DNA from 2 places in the Aerococcus sp. Group 2 genome. Region 2 is predicted to be linked to the other one. Evidence: predicted binding sites of a transcription regulator. Region 2 holds the regulator's gene; the other holds the start of a gene.
What was found. Region 2 encodes CtsR, which represses protease genes until heat stress. Its sites were predicted from a motif close to TTGGTCAAAAAAGGTCAAANA; they were not measured.
Positions count from the first base shown of each region.

Region 1: a site for CtsR is predicted at 3,961-3,981, ahead of JFU01_RS07230 (ATP-dependent Clp protease ATP-binding subunit). Genes of this name have one in related genera too.

Region 1 covers NZ_CAJHPA010000005.1:46,175-53,647, forward strand. The annotation lists gene guaB (IMP dehydrogenase) at 81-1,562, shown strand; gene JFU01_RS07230 (ATP-dependent Clp protease ATP-binding subunit) at 1,671-3,860, opposite strand; gene JFU01_RS07235 (phosphocarrier protein HPr) at 4,151-4,417, shown strand; gene ptsP (phosphoenolpyruvate--protein phosphotransferase) at 4,419-6,143, shown strand; gene JFU01_RS07245 (glycosyltransferase) at 6,309-7,473, shown strand, end outside.
Region 2 covers NZ_CAJHPA010000007.1:35,524-45,607, forward strand. The annotation lists gene dnaX (DNA polymerase III subunit gamma/tau) at 1-1,632, opposite strand, end outside; RNA gene ffs (signal recognition particle sRNA small type) at 1,831-1,917, opposite strand; gene tadA (tRNA adenosine(34) deaminase TadA) at 1,966-2,454, opposite strand; gene JFU01_RS08485 (2-dehydropantoate 2-reductase) at 2,566-3,510, opposite strand; gene JFU01_RS08490 (hypothetical protein) at 4,254-4,466, opposite strand; gene JFU01_RS08495 (ATP-dependent Clp protease ATP-binding subunit) at 4,534-7,053, opposite strand; gene JFU01_RS08500 (CtsR family transcriptional regulator) at 7,084-7,542, opposite strand; gene JFU01_RS08505 (cation diffusion facilitator family transporter) at 7,661-8,785, opposite strand; gene JFU01_RS08510 (hypothetical protein) at 8,987-10,084, opposite strand, start outside.

The DNA of each region.
Region 1 (7,473 bases), on a different contig from region 2:
TAAAAATGTATGTATTTTTGCCTTTACTTGTGCTATATTAGGGATCAATATAAAATATCATAAAAAGGAGTTTTGGCTTCATGAATCAATGGGAAAATAAATTTGTTAAAGAAGGACTAACATTTGATGATGTATTATTGATACCCCAAGCGAGCGATATTGTTCCTGACCAGGTCAATGTCAGTGTTCAATTAGCTGATAATATACGCTTAAACGTTCCGATACTTTCGGCAAGTATGGATACTGTGACTGAGTCAGAAATGGCCATCGCCCTGGCACGTTCAGGCGGTATGGGTGTCATCCATAAAAATATGACCATTGATGACCAGGCGGGGGAAGTCAGAAAGGTTAAACGCTCAGAAAGTGGTGTGATTACTAATCCTTTTTATCTTTATCCTGATAGTACCGTTAGAGAAGCTGAAGAATTAATGAGCCTTTACCACATTTCTGGTGTTCCTATTGTGGAAAGTCAAAGCTCCCATAAGTTAGTAGGGATTATTACTAACCGCGATAAGCGGTTTGTTACTGATAGCTCGCGAAAAATTGCTGACTATATGACTAAGGATAATTTAGTCACCGCGCCTGTCGGGACCAGTTTAGAAGCGGCTGAAGAAATTTTACAAAGTTACCGGATTGAAAAGCTTCCCCTAGTCGATGAAGCGGGAAATCTGTCCGGTTTGATTACTTTTAAGGATTTAGCTAATGTAAGAAATTATCCCGATGCGGCTAAGGATGACAGTGGCCGTTTATTGTGTGCTGCGGCTGTGGGAGTGACTTCTGACACCTTCCGTCGGGTTCAAGCTTTAGCTGAAGCAGAGGTCGATGCTATTGTGATTGATACGGCTCATGGTCATTCTCAAGGCGTTTTGAATAAGATCAAAGAAGTCCGTCAATCCTATCCTCATCTCACTATTATTGCTGGTAATGTAGCCACTGCTGAGGGAACGAGAGCGCTTTTTGAAGCAGGCGTGGACGTGGTTAAGGTAGGGATTGGACCTGGTTCCATTTGTACTACCCGGGTGGTCGCTGGGGTAGGGATGCCCCAATTAACCGCCATTTACGATGCGGCTCAAGTAGCTAATGAATTTGGTAAAACCATTATTGCCGATGGGGGCATCAAGTATTCTGGGGACATCGTGAAAGCCCTGGCAGCTGGTGGTCACGCAGTTATGCTAGGTTCCATGTTAGCGGGTACTGATGAAGCCCCTGGTGAAATGGAAATTTATCAAGGCAGACGCTTTAAGACTTACCGTGGCATGGGGAGTATGGCTGCCATGAAAAAAGGATCAGCCGACCGTTACTTCCAAGGTGAAGTTAATGAAGCCAATAAATTGGTGCCCGAAGGTATCGAAGGCCGAGTTTCCTATAAAGGGCCTGTTAGTGCTATCGTTTATCAAATGGTGGGTGGATTACGGTCAGGTATGGGCTATTGCGGTGCTCACAATGTGGAAGACTTACGCCAAAATGGTCAATTTGTCCGCATCAGTTCGGCTGGCCTAGTGGAATCCCATCCTCATGACGTTCAAATCACTAAGGAAGCTCCTAATTATTCACGCGGCTAAATGGTATAAATCTTTGATGGATTAGCACTTAAAAAAATATCCTATTCATTAGGCAGGCAAAAAGGAGTTGGGATTTACCCCAACTCCTTTTAAAAATGATTTATTTGATTAATCAACTTCTGTTTCTTCAAGAGCTTGGCTGTTTTCACTTTCATTAATGACAATGTCGCCAGAATCATCGACGGTAAAGTGGACATAGCTAATGTTTGGATCTTTTAAGTATAGGTCCGCGACTTGGTTTTCGATTTGTTCTTGGATGACCCGTCTTAATGGGCGGGCACCCAGTTTGGGGTCATAGCCTAGTTCAACAATAGCTTCTTTCACTTGGTCGTCAATGGCAATGCTGATTTTTTGTCCCTTGAGTAATTTGTTCATGCTGGTGAGCATGTGGTCGACAATTTGAATTAATTCTTCCTTGGTCAGCGGTTGGAATTCGATGATGCCGTCAAAGCGGTTCATGAATTCAGGTTTAAAGTAATTATCCAATTGGTTCAAGACAGATTGGTTTTTTCCTTGTTGACTAGCGGCAAAACCGACGCTAGCTTCGACGTTACCCGTTCCGGCATTGGAAGTCATGATGATAAGGGTATCTTTAAAGGAAACCGTCCGACCTTGTGCATCGGTAAGTCGACCGTCTTCCATGATTTGTAGGAAGAGGTTGAGGACATCAGGGTGGGCCTTTTCCACTTCATCTAAGAGAATGAGAGAATAAGGTTGCCGTCTGACTTGCTCAGTTAATTGGCCAGCTTCGTCATAGCCGACATAGCCGGGTGGTGAACCGATCATCTTAGAGACACTGTGTTTTTCCATGTATTCAGACATGTCAAAGCGGATCATTGCTTCTTGACTACCAAAGAGTTGTTTAGCAAGCTGACGGGCTAATTCTGTCTTGCCGACACCTGTTGGCCCCACAAATAGGAAGGAAGCAATGGGTTTATTACCTGGGTGGAAGCCCACACGGTTACGGCGGATTGCTGCTGATACTTTTTCGACAGCAGGATCTTGGCCGATAATTGTCTCCTTGAGTTCTTCCTCAAGTTGCAATAAATTGCTTTGTTCTTGGTCTTGTAACTGGCCAACGGGGATACCGGTTTTAGCTTCCACTAATTCTTCGATGTCTTCGACGGTGATCGTTGGGACTTGTTCAACAACAGCTTCATTATTAGCGGCCATATCCTTATATTTCTTTAATTGGTCGCGGTAATAGGCCGCCTTCTCATAGTCTTCAGCATCGGTAGCCATTTCCTTTAATTTTTCTAATTCTTGAATCTGATCTTCTAAGGCCTCCTTATCCAAGAAGGGAATGGTTAAGTTTTTCTTGGAGCCCGCTTCATCAAGTAGGTCGATGGCCTTATCAGGTAATTGCCGGTCTTGGATATAACGATTAGACAGGGTAACCGTTGCTTCTAAGGCTTGGTCAGTAAAGTGAACATGGTGGAATTTTTGGTATTGGTCGGCTAGGCCCTTGATAATAGTGATGGCTTCTCCCACCGAAGGCTCATCCACTTGAACCGGTTGTAAGCGGCGGGCCAGAGCGCCATCTTTTTCGATACGACGGAATTCATTTAAGGTTGTTGCTCCGACTAATTGCATTTCGCCCCGGGCAAGGGCAGGTTTTAAGATGTTGCCAGCATCCATTGATGAATTATCGGCTGTTCCTGCCCCCACAATTTCATGGATTTCGTCAATAAATAGAATGATTGATTGATTGGAGCTGACTTCTTTAATCAGGGCTTGCATTTTTTCTTCAAATTGGCCCCGAACGCCAGTACCTTGGACTAAGGAAGCCACATCTAAACTAATAACTTCCTTGTTTTGTAGCTTTTCAGGAACTTCTTTAGCCACTATTTTTTGGGCTAAACCTTCCACAACTGCCGTCTTACCTACACCAGCTTCTCCGATGAGGACAGGATTATTTTTGGTTCGACGGTTGAGAATTTCGATTACCCGATTTATTTCTTGGTCACGGCCAATTACCGGGTCGTACTTGCCTTGCCGAGCCAATTCAGTCATGTTGGTTCCATAATTAGCCAACAAGCTATTTCCTTGGCCATCATTAGGATGGCGTGGAGGCTCTTGGCCGTTAGCATTATGGGGGCCTTTATCTTGCATTTGTCTGAGTAGCTCATAGAGGTTTCCCCATGAATTATTGTCATTATTGCTTTTCCCAGTTTGAGATTGGTTGCGAATTATCTCTGCATAACAGGGTTGGCAAAGGTTAATTGCCTGCCTTTGACCGTTAATATTCGCATACATGTGAATGGCAGCTTCGCGTTGGTTACAACGTTGGCATTTCAATAGTGCCACGCTCCTTTCTTAAGAAATTGGCCAATATTTTTAATATACATATATTGTAAAAATACCTTTTTGATAAACATTGACCTTCAATAGTTATTATACATTGACCATGTTTGACATTCAAGTCATAAAGCTTGTTTTCCCATGCTAAAGCCAAGGAGAATTTAATTAAGTAGTTGTCACCATGCTTAAAAAATGGTACATTATTAATGTAACGGTTTTCTTTTCTTTTAAGCGATAGTTGGGAAAGTCGTCAAATTATGTAGATTTAAAAAAAGGAGATTATAATAATGAAAACTCAAGACTTTAATATTACTGCAGAAACTGGTATCCATGCTCGTCCAGCAACCTTACTTGTGCAAACTGCAAGCAAATTTAAATCTGATATTAACTTAGAATATAAAGGTAAATCTGTTAACTTGAAATCCATCATGGGTGTAATGTCCTTAGGAGTAGGCCAAGGTGCAGATGTAACCATTTCTGTTGAAGGCGAAGATGAAGAAGAAGCAATGGCAGCTATCCAAGAAACCATGAAAAGTGAAGGGTTGTCAGAATAACATGGAAAAGTTGAAAGGAATTGGGGCTAGTGATGGTTATGCCATTGCTAAGGCCTTTCTTTTGGAACAACCTGACTTATCCTTTGAAGAAGGAAAAGTAGAAGATGCTGATGCGGAAATTGACCGCTTAACTAAGGCTATTGACGATAGTCGCATTGAGATCGCTAAGATTAAAGTGATTGCGCAAGATCGTCTATCTGAAGAAGAAGCAGGCGTTTTTGATGCGCATTTACAAATGCTAGATGACCCAGAAATGATTGCGACTTACCAACAAAAAATCAAAGATGAAAATCTTGATGCTCAAACTGCTGTACGCCAAACTGCTGATGGCTTTATTGCTATCTTTAAAGCCATGGAAGATAACCCATATATGCAAGAACGTGCAGCGGATATTAAAGATGTTACCGACCGCCTCATCGCACATTTAATCGGCGCCAAAATTCCTAACTTGAGTTTAATTGATGAGGATGCAATTGTTATTGCTCCTGATTTGACTCCGAGTGATACCGCACAATTAAACAAATATGTTAAAGGATTTGTTACTGATATTGGTGGACGGACATCCCACTCGGCAATTATGGCTCGTAGCTTAGAAGTTGCCGCTGTTGTTGGGACTACTTCTGCTTCTGAAGCGGTTAGTGATGGTGACTTAGTCATTGTCGACGGTTTTGAAGGAGAAGTTTTAATTAACCCAGACCAAGCCACTGTTGATAGCTATAAGGACAAAGCTAAGGCTTATCAAAAACAAAAACTTGAATGGGAAAGCCTTAAAGATGCCGACTCTCTAACCAAAGATGGCAAACAATTTGAAATTGTTGCCAATATCGGTTCACCTAAGGACTTAACCGGTGTCCATGAAAATGGGGCCGAAGGTGTGGGACTTTATCGGACTGAGTTCCTCTATATGGATTCAGACCACTTCCCAACTGAAGAAGAACAATTTGAAGCTTATAAGGAAGTTTTAGAATCTCTTAATGGTAAGAATGTGGTTATTCGGACTATGGATATTGGTGGGGATAAGGAACTCCCTTATTTACCCTTACCTGAAGAGCTAAATCCTTTCTTGGGTTACCGTGCTATCCGGATTTGCTTAAGAGAAACGGATATGTTCCGGACCCAATTACGGGCACTTCTACGTGCTTCCGCTTATGGGAAATTAAGCATTATGTTCCCAATGGTAGCCACTTTAGAAGAATGGCGTCAAGCTAAAGCCCTATATGAGGAAGAACGTCAAAAATTAATTGACGAGGGCGTTGAAGTCGCTGACAATATTCAAGTGGGGATTATGATTGAAATTCCAGCAGCTGCTGTTTTAGCTGATCAATTTGCCAAGGAAGTTGACTTCTTTAGTATTGGAACCAACGACTTGATCCAATACACCATGGCTGCTGACCGGATGAATAATAATATCTCTTACCTCTACCAACCCTATAACCCAGCCGTGTTACGTCTGATTAACTATGTGATTCAAGCTAGTCACAAAGAAGGTAAATGGACTGGTATGTGTGGGGAAGTAGCTGGTGACCAAACTGCTATCCCACTACTTGTTGGTATGGGCTTAGATGAATTCTCTATGAGCGCAACTTCAATTCTTAAATCGCGTTCCTTAATGGCTCGCTTAGATTCTAAGGAATGTGAAGAATTAGCTCACAAAGCCATGAATGAAAAGACCAGTTCAGAAGAAGTGGCCGAAATGGTTCATGACTATGTCTCTAAGTTAGACTAAAAAGAATAAACTGATTAAGTGCTGGTAATGAATACTGCCTTCAGTGAAGGAGAGTGATTCAATCATACCAGCACTTTTTTCTTGGATTGGTATTCACTCTGACCTGTGCTAAAATAAAAGTACTTTGCACAGCTTAATAGTAGATGATAATGAGGGGAGAGGAAAATGAAGATCGGCTTTTTTACGGATACTTATTTTCCACAAACTAGTGGAGTGGCTAGCTCAATTCAGACCTTAAAAGAAGAATTGACCAAGGCCGGCCACCAAGTTTATATTTTCACCACGACAGATCCTAAGGTGAAAAAGGATCAAGCGGAAGAAGGAATATTTAGGTACGAATCCATTCCCTTTCTCTTTTTTAAAGAACGTCGGGTGGCGGTGACAACTTTGCGACCGATTTATAAGAAGGCCAAAGAATTAGACTTAGATATCATCCATACCCATACCGAGTTTACCATGGGAATTTTTGGTGTCATGGTGGCCCACCGCTTGCGTTTACCAATTGTGCATACTTATCACACCTGGTATGAAAATTACCTGCATTATATCTTAAATGGTCACTTAGTGCCTAAGGCGGCGGTTAAGTCCTATACCCGTTATTTTTGTCAATTAGCCAATACGGTCATTGCTCCTAGTCAGATGATCCGTCAAGTTTTATTGGAATACGGTGTCGAGCGTCCGATTGAAGTCATACCGTCTGGCGTCCGTTTTTCACAGCAGCTAGCAGAGATAGATCTCCAACAATTAAAGCAGAAACTGGGGCTTGCGGATGACCAGCTGGTTCTTATCACGGTTAACCGAATTGCCCAAGAGAAGAATTTAGATAGTTTAATTCAGCAGATGTCCCATCTTCTAGAGCGCATGCCCCAGGCCCGTTTGCTAATCGTGGGTGACGGCCCGGAAAAAGACCACCTAATGGCCCTTAGCCAAGAACTCAAGATAAGTCATGCAGTTATTTTTACTGGGATGGTTCCCCATGAAGAAATTAACGGCTATTATCAAATCGCTGATATCTATGTGAATTTATCCGTGACTGAGACCCAGGGAATCACCTTTATTGAGGCCATTGCCAATCACCTACCAATCGTAGCTATGAAGAACGATTACTTACTCAACTTAAACCGGACAGCTCCGATTGGTAAATTACTTGACCAGGTTGACCAGTTCAGCCAGGCAGTACTTTCCTTAGCAGGATCAGCTTCTGAGAATTGCCAAGCCTTTAAACGTTTAGAGCAGGAAATTTCTGCCCAGACTTTCTATGAACGGGTCTATGCCTTGTATACTTCTTTAATAAGAAAGCAAGAAAGTCAGATGGAAGATGATGATACTA
Region 2 (10,084 bases):
ATGGTAGGCCTTGACATAACGCCCCCGAGCCTCCTGCCATTGCTCACTTGTCATCACCAGCATCCGGCCGGGATGGTTGATTTGATTTTGTAAGTGGTTGGCAACGGTCTCTTGTAATTCTTTATCCTCAAAGACCCTTTGGCAGAAAATCTCATAGTCAAAACTCAAGACAAAAGCCTCAGGGCTGGCAGCGACCGGCTCCGTTTGATGGAGGAGGGCCTGTTGAACGGTAGGAAGAGATTCGACCACCTGAGGCCAAACACTGGTGACCTGGTTGAGATCGGTCTTTGTGGCCTGGCTCAGAGTCTTATAGATAGCTGAATAGGCCGGCTTAAATTGCCCTTGGACCTTTTTCGGTCGCTTGTCACTTGCCGGCTTAGCTTCCTCTTTAGCAGGGGATGGGCTTGCCGGAGAAGGGCCTTGCCCCCCTTTTACTTGGGCGATTGCTTGCTTTAGGGTTTGGACTTCTTGCTTTAATTGGGCCAATTGCTGAGATTCCCCATCACTTGGAGCCTGCATAGTCGCTCTATAGGAATCGCTATCCCCTGCAGGTAAGTCGGCCAATTTAATGGTAGCCACTTCTAAATAAATATCGCCTTGGATAGCAAAACGGATATCTTCTTGGACCGAGCGAAATTCCTTCATCATTTGGTAAATCAAATCGCGGTCTAAGTTCTTGGCCAAGTCATAGAAAGACTGGTCATAGTTTTTCATCAGTTCCGTGTCTTTAGCCCCTTGACTTTGCTTAGCTAATAAGAGGTCGCGGGTAAAAAGCAGCATTTCTTCGACAAAACGGCTAGCTTCCCGGCCAGCTTGAAGGATCTGCCTTAGAACGGCCAAGGCTTGGTCAGTATCGCCTTGGCCTAGAGCTTCAACGTAGGCAATTTTTTGCTCATCGCTTAAAATCCCCGTCACTTGCCGGGTCATGGCCGTGGTAATCTCGCCTTGGGAGAAAGAAATCACCTGGTCCAACAAACTCAAGGCATCCCGCATGCCCCCATTGGCATCTTGGGCAATTAATTCCAAGGCCTCAGCTTCATAAGTAACCCCTTCTTGACCTAAGATATAGGCCATCCGGTCCTTAATAGCTTGGTTAGACAGCCGCTTAAAGTCAAAACGTTGGGTCCGGGAAATCACTGTCGCCGGAATTTTATGGGCTTCAGTTGTCGCTAAGATGAAGATGACCCGGCTGGGTGGCTCTTCCAAGGTTTTTAACAGGGCATTAAAGGCCCCGGTTGAGAGCATGTGGACTTCATCAATAATGTAGACCTTGTAGTTCGCTTCGGTAGGCGCATAGCGGACCTTGTCACGGATATCACGAATTTCCTCCACCCCATTGTTAGAGGCCGCGTCGATTTCAATCACATCTGCCAAGCGACCTTCAGTAATGGCCTGACAGAGGTGACATTCATTACAAGGCTCACCATCATTCTGATTAGGGCAGTTAATCGCCTTAGCAAAAATTTTGGCAGCACTGGTCTTTCCAGTTCCCCGTGGCCCATTAAACAAATAGGCATGGCTGGTCTTATCTTGATTGATGGCGTTCTTCAAAGTCCTTGAAACCGCTTCTTGGCCGACAATATCAGCAAAGGTCTGCGGCCGCCACTTCCGGTATAAAGCTTGATAACTCATCATGGCCTCCCTTCCTTCATTCTCAACCATTATAACCAAATCCCCCCTAGATATCCACGGATGAGATAAAATAGTTCCCGCTCAGATAAGTAGTCAAAGCCAGTTTTTTAGGCAAGCTCTTAGGGATTAGAGGCAAATTCTTAGTCATTTTTTTGAAAATAAAAAAGTTGGAACTTCTGTCCCAACCTTGAATAAGTGCATAACGTACAACACAAGACAAGCAATGCTTATAGCTGCTTCCTTCCGGATCTGACTCGGTTCACATCCTTGCCTTTGTCGTACGGTCTTTCGACAAAGTATATACTAGCATGTTTTCGACTAAGTTGTCAAACTCTAAGACCTGGGTTTACGGGAAGCGGCTTTGCGACGCTTACGCAGGTCCTTGAAAAAGCTTTTGAGAAGTTGACTGCATTCCTCTCCCCTTAGACCACTAACTAAGTCGACTTGGTGGTTGAGCCTGGGGTCTTGGACCAAGTTCATCAAGGATCCACACGTTCCCGCCTTAGGATCACAGGCCCCAAAGTAAAGGCAACGAATCCGACTCAGGACAATGGCCCCACTGCACATGCTACAAGGCTCTAAAGTGACATAGAGGTCAACGTCATTCAAGCGCCAATTATTTAAGTAGCGGTTGGCCTGACGGATGGCCTGCATTTCGGCGTGGTCAGTCGCATCTTGACTTTGTTCCCGTAAATTATAGCCCCGTCCAATCACCTGGCCCTGGTAGACAGCTACTGCACCAATCGGCACTTCATCTAAGTCCTGGGCCTTCTTGGCCTGGTCAATGGCCGCCTGCATAAAATCATCTGCCCGCTCATCCATGGCTCATCCTCCTTTCCCTTGATTATAAGCAATATTGACTTATCCGTGCAAGTAGGAGTAAATATCCAAGAAAAAAGCCCTTGACGGCAATGGCCAAGAGCTAGGTATTGATTATTTAGCGTCTAGTAATTGTTCTTTGGTATGAACCAGGCTGGTTAAGAATTGGTTGTAAGGGGTTGGTACATTGAGTTTCTTACCCTTTTGAGCCACGGCTCCATTGATATAATCAATTTCAGTCAGGCGCTTATTGGTGATCAAGTCTTGGTACATGGATGGGAAGTGGCCACCAATGGTTTCACGGTTGAAGCATTCGCCCACGTGTTCAATCATTTCATCCAGGTCCATTTCCACACCCTCTGCATTCGCCACGTCAACCACTTCTTTGACTAATTGATTAATGAGGTCGTGGGAAGCTTGGGCGTCTCCCAAGTCAGCCATATTACATTCTAAAATCGTACAGAGGCCGTTCATAGTTGCATTAACGCAAACCTTCTTGTAGATCAGGTAGAAAATTTCTTTTTCATAAACCCCATTCAAACCCACTTCATCGAGTAAAGCCACGATGTCTTTAGCAGCAGCTGCCGCCTCTTCGCTCTTACCCAGGTTAAGGAGGTTAACATAGCCATTACCGAATAATTTCGGACGGCCAGGGCCTTCTAAACCAGCGGTCCACATGGTGTTTCCTAAGACAATTTGTTCATCATCAAAATATTTACGGAGGATATCATCATAGCCAATCCCGTTCATCAGACATAAAACCTTAGTTTGGTCTGTTACAATGGAGCGAGTTGCTTGGATAGCATCCTCCAATTGCATGGCCTTGGTAAAGACAATCAGTAAGTCTGCCTTCAAGTCCGGATCAAAGTCATCAATTGGATAAATATCAATGTCCACTTGGACCTCTTCTCCGTTATAGTTGGCACGGATACCGTGTTCACGAATGGCTTCAATATTTTTATCCCACCCGTCGAGTAAGGTAACATCTTTGCCGGCTTTTTTTAGCATTAACCCAAAACGGGAACCCATACCACCGGCACCTAATATAACAATTTTCATCGTTTTTCCTCCTTCACTGTTTGTCAAATACAATATGTTAAAAATTACTTTTATCTATTGTAGCACGGATCGGGCCATTTAGAAAAAGCTTTTATTAATAATAAAAAATTCTTTATGAAATGCTCTCAATGAGTATTCGTTCTGCTTTTGAATTTTGGTCGTTAAAAAGCCATGGCACCGACTCGAGCGCAAGGTCTCTCGCCTAGCGAGACTCAAAGTCAAAGTGTGACAAAAGTACAAAAGCCCTGAAGAGCTACGCATACTATATCTGTAACTCGCTAACGCTTCGAACAGCTATAGCAACTGGAATAAACGAAGGGAGAGCCTTAGAAAAGGCTCGGACATCGTTTATGAAGTGAACGTCACGGCTTCTTTTGGAACAGATTTGGGCTCGTATGGCTGAGGCCTACGATCCATAATTCGCTACGAGTCGGGTTCGGTCTGAAAGCTTTCGTGTCACTTCACAAGTCCCCGCTGCAGTCTTGTAGACTGCTTTGGTGACTAGCTCCAGTGAACGAAAGCTAAATACCAGCCCTCACACCCTGAATCTTGCTTGTTCATGGCTAACGACCCAACTCAAAGCGCCACTCCTACTCACATCTCTCTACCCAAAAACCATATTCAATTTATGCTCATAAAGAGTAAAATGAAAGAACGCAAGAAAAAAGCGGGATGACCGCGTCATCACCGCTTTAAGTAAAGGATTCACTTTTTAGCTCTTTAAGGCTCTAACTGGTGAGCCTTTAGGCAAAACGTTCTACCCATTCAGGTAAATCCAATTGATCAACTTGTTTTGCTAGACGTTTTCCTTGCTTTTGAGCCTTGTTAGAAACATCGTCCCAAGCCTTGCTTAGGGTTTGATTTTGGTCTTCTTCATACATTGCTAAGGCAACAACGGCTGTAATCGCAGCAGCTGTTCCTAAACCAATTAACACTAATTTTGTTGTCTTGTCCATAGTAACCCTCCTCTTTTTTTAGCTTGTCTTTATCATACACTAAAAGCGATATAAAGTCTTCTTTGGACTATCCTAGGGACAGGCTTTCCTCCACTTTGTCCAGGTCAGCCTGGCTTTCACTGCCGTCGCCATGTTTAGTACGGATGTAGAAAGTACCTTGGCGGCTGCCTACTTGAAGGCTGTCCCCAGCTTGGACCTTTCCTTCAATCAAGAGGTCACTCAGAGCATCTTCAATTTGCCGTTGGATGAGGCGGCGAACGGGCCGGGCGCCCATTTCTGGGTCATAACCGTCCTTAGCCAATTGCTTAATGGCCCCATTGGTAAAGCGCAAGGTCAAGCCTTGTTCTTCCACTTGTTGGCTAATTTGGTCGGTAAATTTGCGGACAATATCCTTCAAGTTGTCTTGACTTAGGGCATGGAAGACAATCACTTCATCCACCCGGTTAAGGAACTCCGGTCTGAAGGTCTTCTTCAAGGCTTCCAAGATCCGCTTCTTCATGGTTTGATAGTCTTTTTGTTGGTTATCTTGACCAAAACCGACCAGTTTTTCATCCCGTAATTCAGTGGCCCCAATATTGGAGGTCATGATGACCACCGTATTTCTAAAGTCCACCATCCGACCCTTACTATCGGTGATATAACCGTCATCAAGGACTTGAAGTAAGAGGTCAAAGACATCGGGATGGGCCTTTTCAATTTCATCAAAGAGGACAATGGAGTAAGGATGTTGACGGATCTTCTCAGTCAATTGTCCCCCTTCTTCATAGCCAATATAACCTGGTGCTGAACCGATCATCCGGCTGGAAGAATATTTCTCCATGTATTCGGACATATCTAGACGAATCAGGGCCTCTTCCGAACCAAAGAGGGTTTCGGCTAAGGTCTTGGCCAATTCGGTTTTCCCAACCCCGGTTGGGCCAAGGAACATAAAGGAACCGATGGGACGGTTTCTTTGTCCCAAACCACTGCGTGAGCGTTTAATCGCCCGGGCCACTGCATTGACCGCTTCATCTTGGCCCTTGACCCGGTCATGGAGGCGGTCTTCTAAGTGGATCAAGCGTTCATTGTCACTTTGACTCAGTTCTTGAACAGGGATGCCGGTCCAAGAATGAATCAAGTTTTGCACGTCTTGACTGGTCAAACTTAAGTCGTAGCTGTCTTGATGGTCCTGGTCGCCTTCGTCTGCTTCCAAGCGACTAAGTTCTCTGACTAGGTTCGCTTGTTGGGCATGGACCGCGGCCGCCTTTTGAAAGGCCTGGTTACGGACATGGTATTCTTTTTCTTGGTTGAGGCGTTTCAATTCCTGTTCGATTTGGTATTTTTTCCGGCGACCACTATTGGCTACTGGATTGTCCAGCCGCTTGGTAGCTGCCGCTTCGTCCATAACATCAATGGCCTTGTCAGGAAGGAAGCGATCTGACAGGTAACGGGAGCTTAAACGCACACAGGTGGTAATGCTCTCATCTGGGATAGCCACTTGGTGGTGTTTTTCATAAGCAGGCCGGATCCCTTTCAAGATTTCTTCCGTCTCCGCTAGGCTAGGTTCTTCAACTAAAATCTTAGCAAAACGTCTTTCCAAGGCGGCATCTTTTTCGATGTATTTTTGATATTCGTTGAGGGTAGTAGCCCCGATCAGTTGAACCTGTCCCCGGCTGAGGGCAGGTTTTAGGAGGTTTGAGGCATCAATGGCCCCTTCAGCTCCCCCAGCCCCTATAATGGTATGGATTTCATCGATAAAGAGAATAATATTACCTTGGTCTTCAATTTCTTCAATTAAATGCTTCATGCGGTCTTCAAATTCACCGCGGTACTTGGTCCCCGCAACTAAAGAGCCGATATCTAAGACCATGAGTCGTTTATCCAGCATGTTTTCTGGGACTTGCTGTTGGCTCATTTGGATGGCTAAGGCTTCGACAATGGCGGTCTTACCGACCCCAGGTTCACCAACCAGGACCGGGTTATTCTTGGTCCGACGGCTTAAGACCTGCATGAGCCGCCGCATTTCTTGCTGGCGACCGATCACAGGGTCCAGCTTGCCGTCCTTAGCGGCTTGGGTCAGGTCCTTAGCAATACTGTCCAAGGTTGGGGTCTTGCTTTTGCTTTGCTTACCCAGCGGCTTTTTGGTCCGGTTTCTAACTGGTTCTTTTTGTCCCAGCATCTGATAGACATCACTGCGCAAACGATTAACATCTATATCGAGATTTTTCAGCAGGCGGTTGGCTAGGGTTTCCTCATTGATGAGGGCGAGTAATAAGTGCTCGGTACCAATTAAGGAAGCTTGCATAGACTTGGCCAAGTCTTTGGCTTGGTTCAAGACGTCTTGCATGCGTGGTGAAAACTGCACATAGTCTTCCTGACTCTTGGCTGAATCGCTGGTCCCATAGCCGGTCACAAATTCAATCTCTTCGCGAAGACTCTCATAACTTGGCAAGTAATCGCTTAAAACGGCATGAGCAACACCTTCACTTTCGCGGTATAAGCCCAAAAGCATATGCTCGCTACCAATGGCTGGATGACGGAAGTATTCAGCTTCTTCTTTGGCAAATCCAATCGCGGTCTTGGCTTTTTCAGTATAGATGTCTTTCATAGTTGTCTCCTTTTCTAATTACCGGAGTAATTAGTGATATTTCAAATGTTCTAGCATGTTCCTAAGTATGACTGCGCGGACACGGTCCGGGGATTTGAAATTAGACATGACTTGCTTGTCAATGGCTGAGTGCATGATGGCCGCCTCGCTCTCGTTGAGCAGTTCATTCTTCATCAAATTGGTGAGAATCGATACAGCATCGCGCAAGGAAATGTCGTTCCCTACTAGGCTAATCATATTATCAATATAGTCCGCATCGTCGATAATATTCAATTTCATAATTCTGATATAGCCACCGCCACCCCGCTTACTTTCGACTTGATAGCCTTGCTTGGGGGTAAAACGCGTATTAATCACATAATTAATCTGTGAAGGCACGCACTCAAAGCGGTCAGCAATTTCACTCCGTCTGATTTCGACCCGTTCAGTATCTTGAAGCACCTCTTTGAGATAGGCTTCAATAATATCTGACATATTCCGGTTGCTCATGTCCTCACCTCCTTCACTAATTATTGACTAACTTTGACTAATATACTTTAATAATAAGCAAAAAAAGGAATGAGGTCAACTATTTAATTCACTAATAGCGACCTCATCAGGCTTTGACCTAGTTATGTTGGCTACTTTCTCTTTGGATAAAGTGGTCAGGATCGTAAACGGTGTCTATGGTTATATGATTTATATTATATTTTGCCACTAAGGAGCGGATTTTTTGTTTGAGGTCTTCTTGTTCATCAGCGGTTAAGCGACAAGTTAGGACGGTGACACTGGCCATATGTTGTTCCCCATCAGTTGACCAGATATGTAAGTGGGACAAACCATCAATATCATCGTCTAAGGCTAAGATTTGTTGACCAATGACTTGGGGGTCGATGCCTTCAGGAACCGCTTGGAGGAAAATCTTAGAAATGTTCAGAAAACGTGGGAAACTTTGGCTGATAATCCAAACCGCAGTCAGAATCGACAAGAGCGGGTCAAGGAAATACCAATTGGTAAAGCGTAAGACCACTGAAAGAATCAAGATGGCTACCCAGCCGAGGACATCTTCTAGGAGGTGGAGGTTGAGTAATTGTTCATTGGCTGACTGACCCTTATGCATCATCCAAGAGCAGTAACCATTTACCACCACTGCGAAAATGGCTACCCAGAACATTCCCGTCACATGAACCGGTTCAGGATTAAAGAGCTTAGGAATCGAAGTAATTAGAATAAAGGCCGATCCGAATAATAGAAAGACTGCTGTAATCAGTCCCCCTAATAAAGAAAAGCGGCGGTAACCGTAGGAATAGCGGTTATCAGCTTCACGGTCAGAAATCTTTTCAAAGAACCAGGCAATAGCAATGGCTAGAACGTCGCCCGAGTCGTGGACCGCATCAGATAGGATGGCCGCACTGTTTAGGGTCCAACCAAAGAAGGCCTCAAAGACCGTAAAGAAGGCATTTAAGATGAGAACTATGCGCATCTTCTTGGCCGTTTCCTGGGTATTCTTAAAACGAAGTTGTTTGGCCTTATCTAATTCCAACTCTGCTGGGTCAAGGGCGACCAGGGAAAACTGTTCAAAGGCTAAAAAGCGACGTAGGTAAAGTAATTCTTCCTGGCGGTGCAAACGGACAATATCCTTGTCCAATTCAATTGCAAAGCCCTTGTCCTGGTTAAGGTCTTGGATTTGATGGGCCAGCCAATCATATTGGCTTTGGCTTTCGATACCGACAATCCTGTAAAGTGTTTCCATGTTTTCACTCTCCTTATAATACCCTATCATATCATCATTTTCTTCCAGCACAAACATTAACTACGCGTGTAGTCCCAAGATTTTAAGTAAATTTAATTAATCGTTAAATAAAGTAGATCCCTATAAAATTAAAGCCAGCAAAGTGAAAAACTCCCCCAAATAAAAAAGACCCTGCCCCAAGTCAGGAACAAGGTCAAGGCTCTAACGCAAGACAAAGCGCTTAGGACCGATAAACTTCAACAAGAGATAACCTAAAATAATATAGGCAATAATAAAGAGATAGATTCCTAAAATCACCCGTGGTCCAATTGATTCAGCATTCATAAAGAGCAGGTAGGGAATAAAAATACTCAAGCCCCGAATCAAATTATAGAGGGGGCTCTTGCTCTCCAGGTTAGCGGTAAAAGGCTGGAGCCAGTAATACAAGTAAAGATAGTGAACCGTAAAGAAAACCATCACGACTACTTGGCTAAGCAGTAAAATTCCCAAAGGCAGTAAGCGTTGCCCGCCTAACTGGAAGTAGACCAGGCTAGACCCTAACATTAAGACCAGCAAGGTGGGAAAATTATAACGGAAACAGCGTTTAAAGCGGATGACCATAGCCTCAGCTAAAAGGTCGGGATTGCGGTAATAATTGTTGTGCATCAAGTAGCGGTCCATATTGAAAAAGCAAAAACGGGTAAAGGATTCGCCAATATTCAAAAAGAGGCAGGCATAGATCACCATCACCACCAAGTAGGTCTGATAGGCCTCTTCTAAGTCGGCCTGGCTAATCCCTAGGTCACCATGGAAGAAGAATTGGTAAATAAAGATTCCTCCACTGATTAAGGCAAAGAGGCCAAGAACGATCAGAAAGAGAATCCGGCGTTGCTTGTTCAAGCGGTGGCCCAGCCGGTCAAAGAAGATAGCATTGATATAAGTTATCCCCTTTAAGTGGTCATAGTGGTCGGAAGTAGCAGGAACTTTGATATCTTCTGCTTCCACCTTGACATTGGCGGACTGGGCATTAGTTACGGCCTGGTTAATGTTTCGGATGCTGTTATGGTTGATGCTTGACCGGGCCAGAGCCTGGTACTTGTCAGATTTGGCTAGCCAATGAGCCCCGATCCCTGCCATGACCACTCCAGCGACCGCCGTAAGGGGATGGAAGAGCCAGTTAATCGGTAAGTGGAAGGTAGCAGCTTCTTCCATCAGCGACAAGCCCACAAACAGTCCCCCAGAAACAAAAATCATAGCAATCATCACGATCGTAAAGGGCCGGTTAGGGACTTGGTGCTTGGGATTGACTAGCTTCAGGTA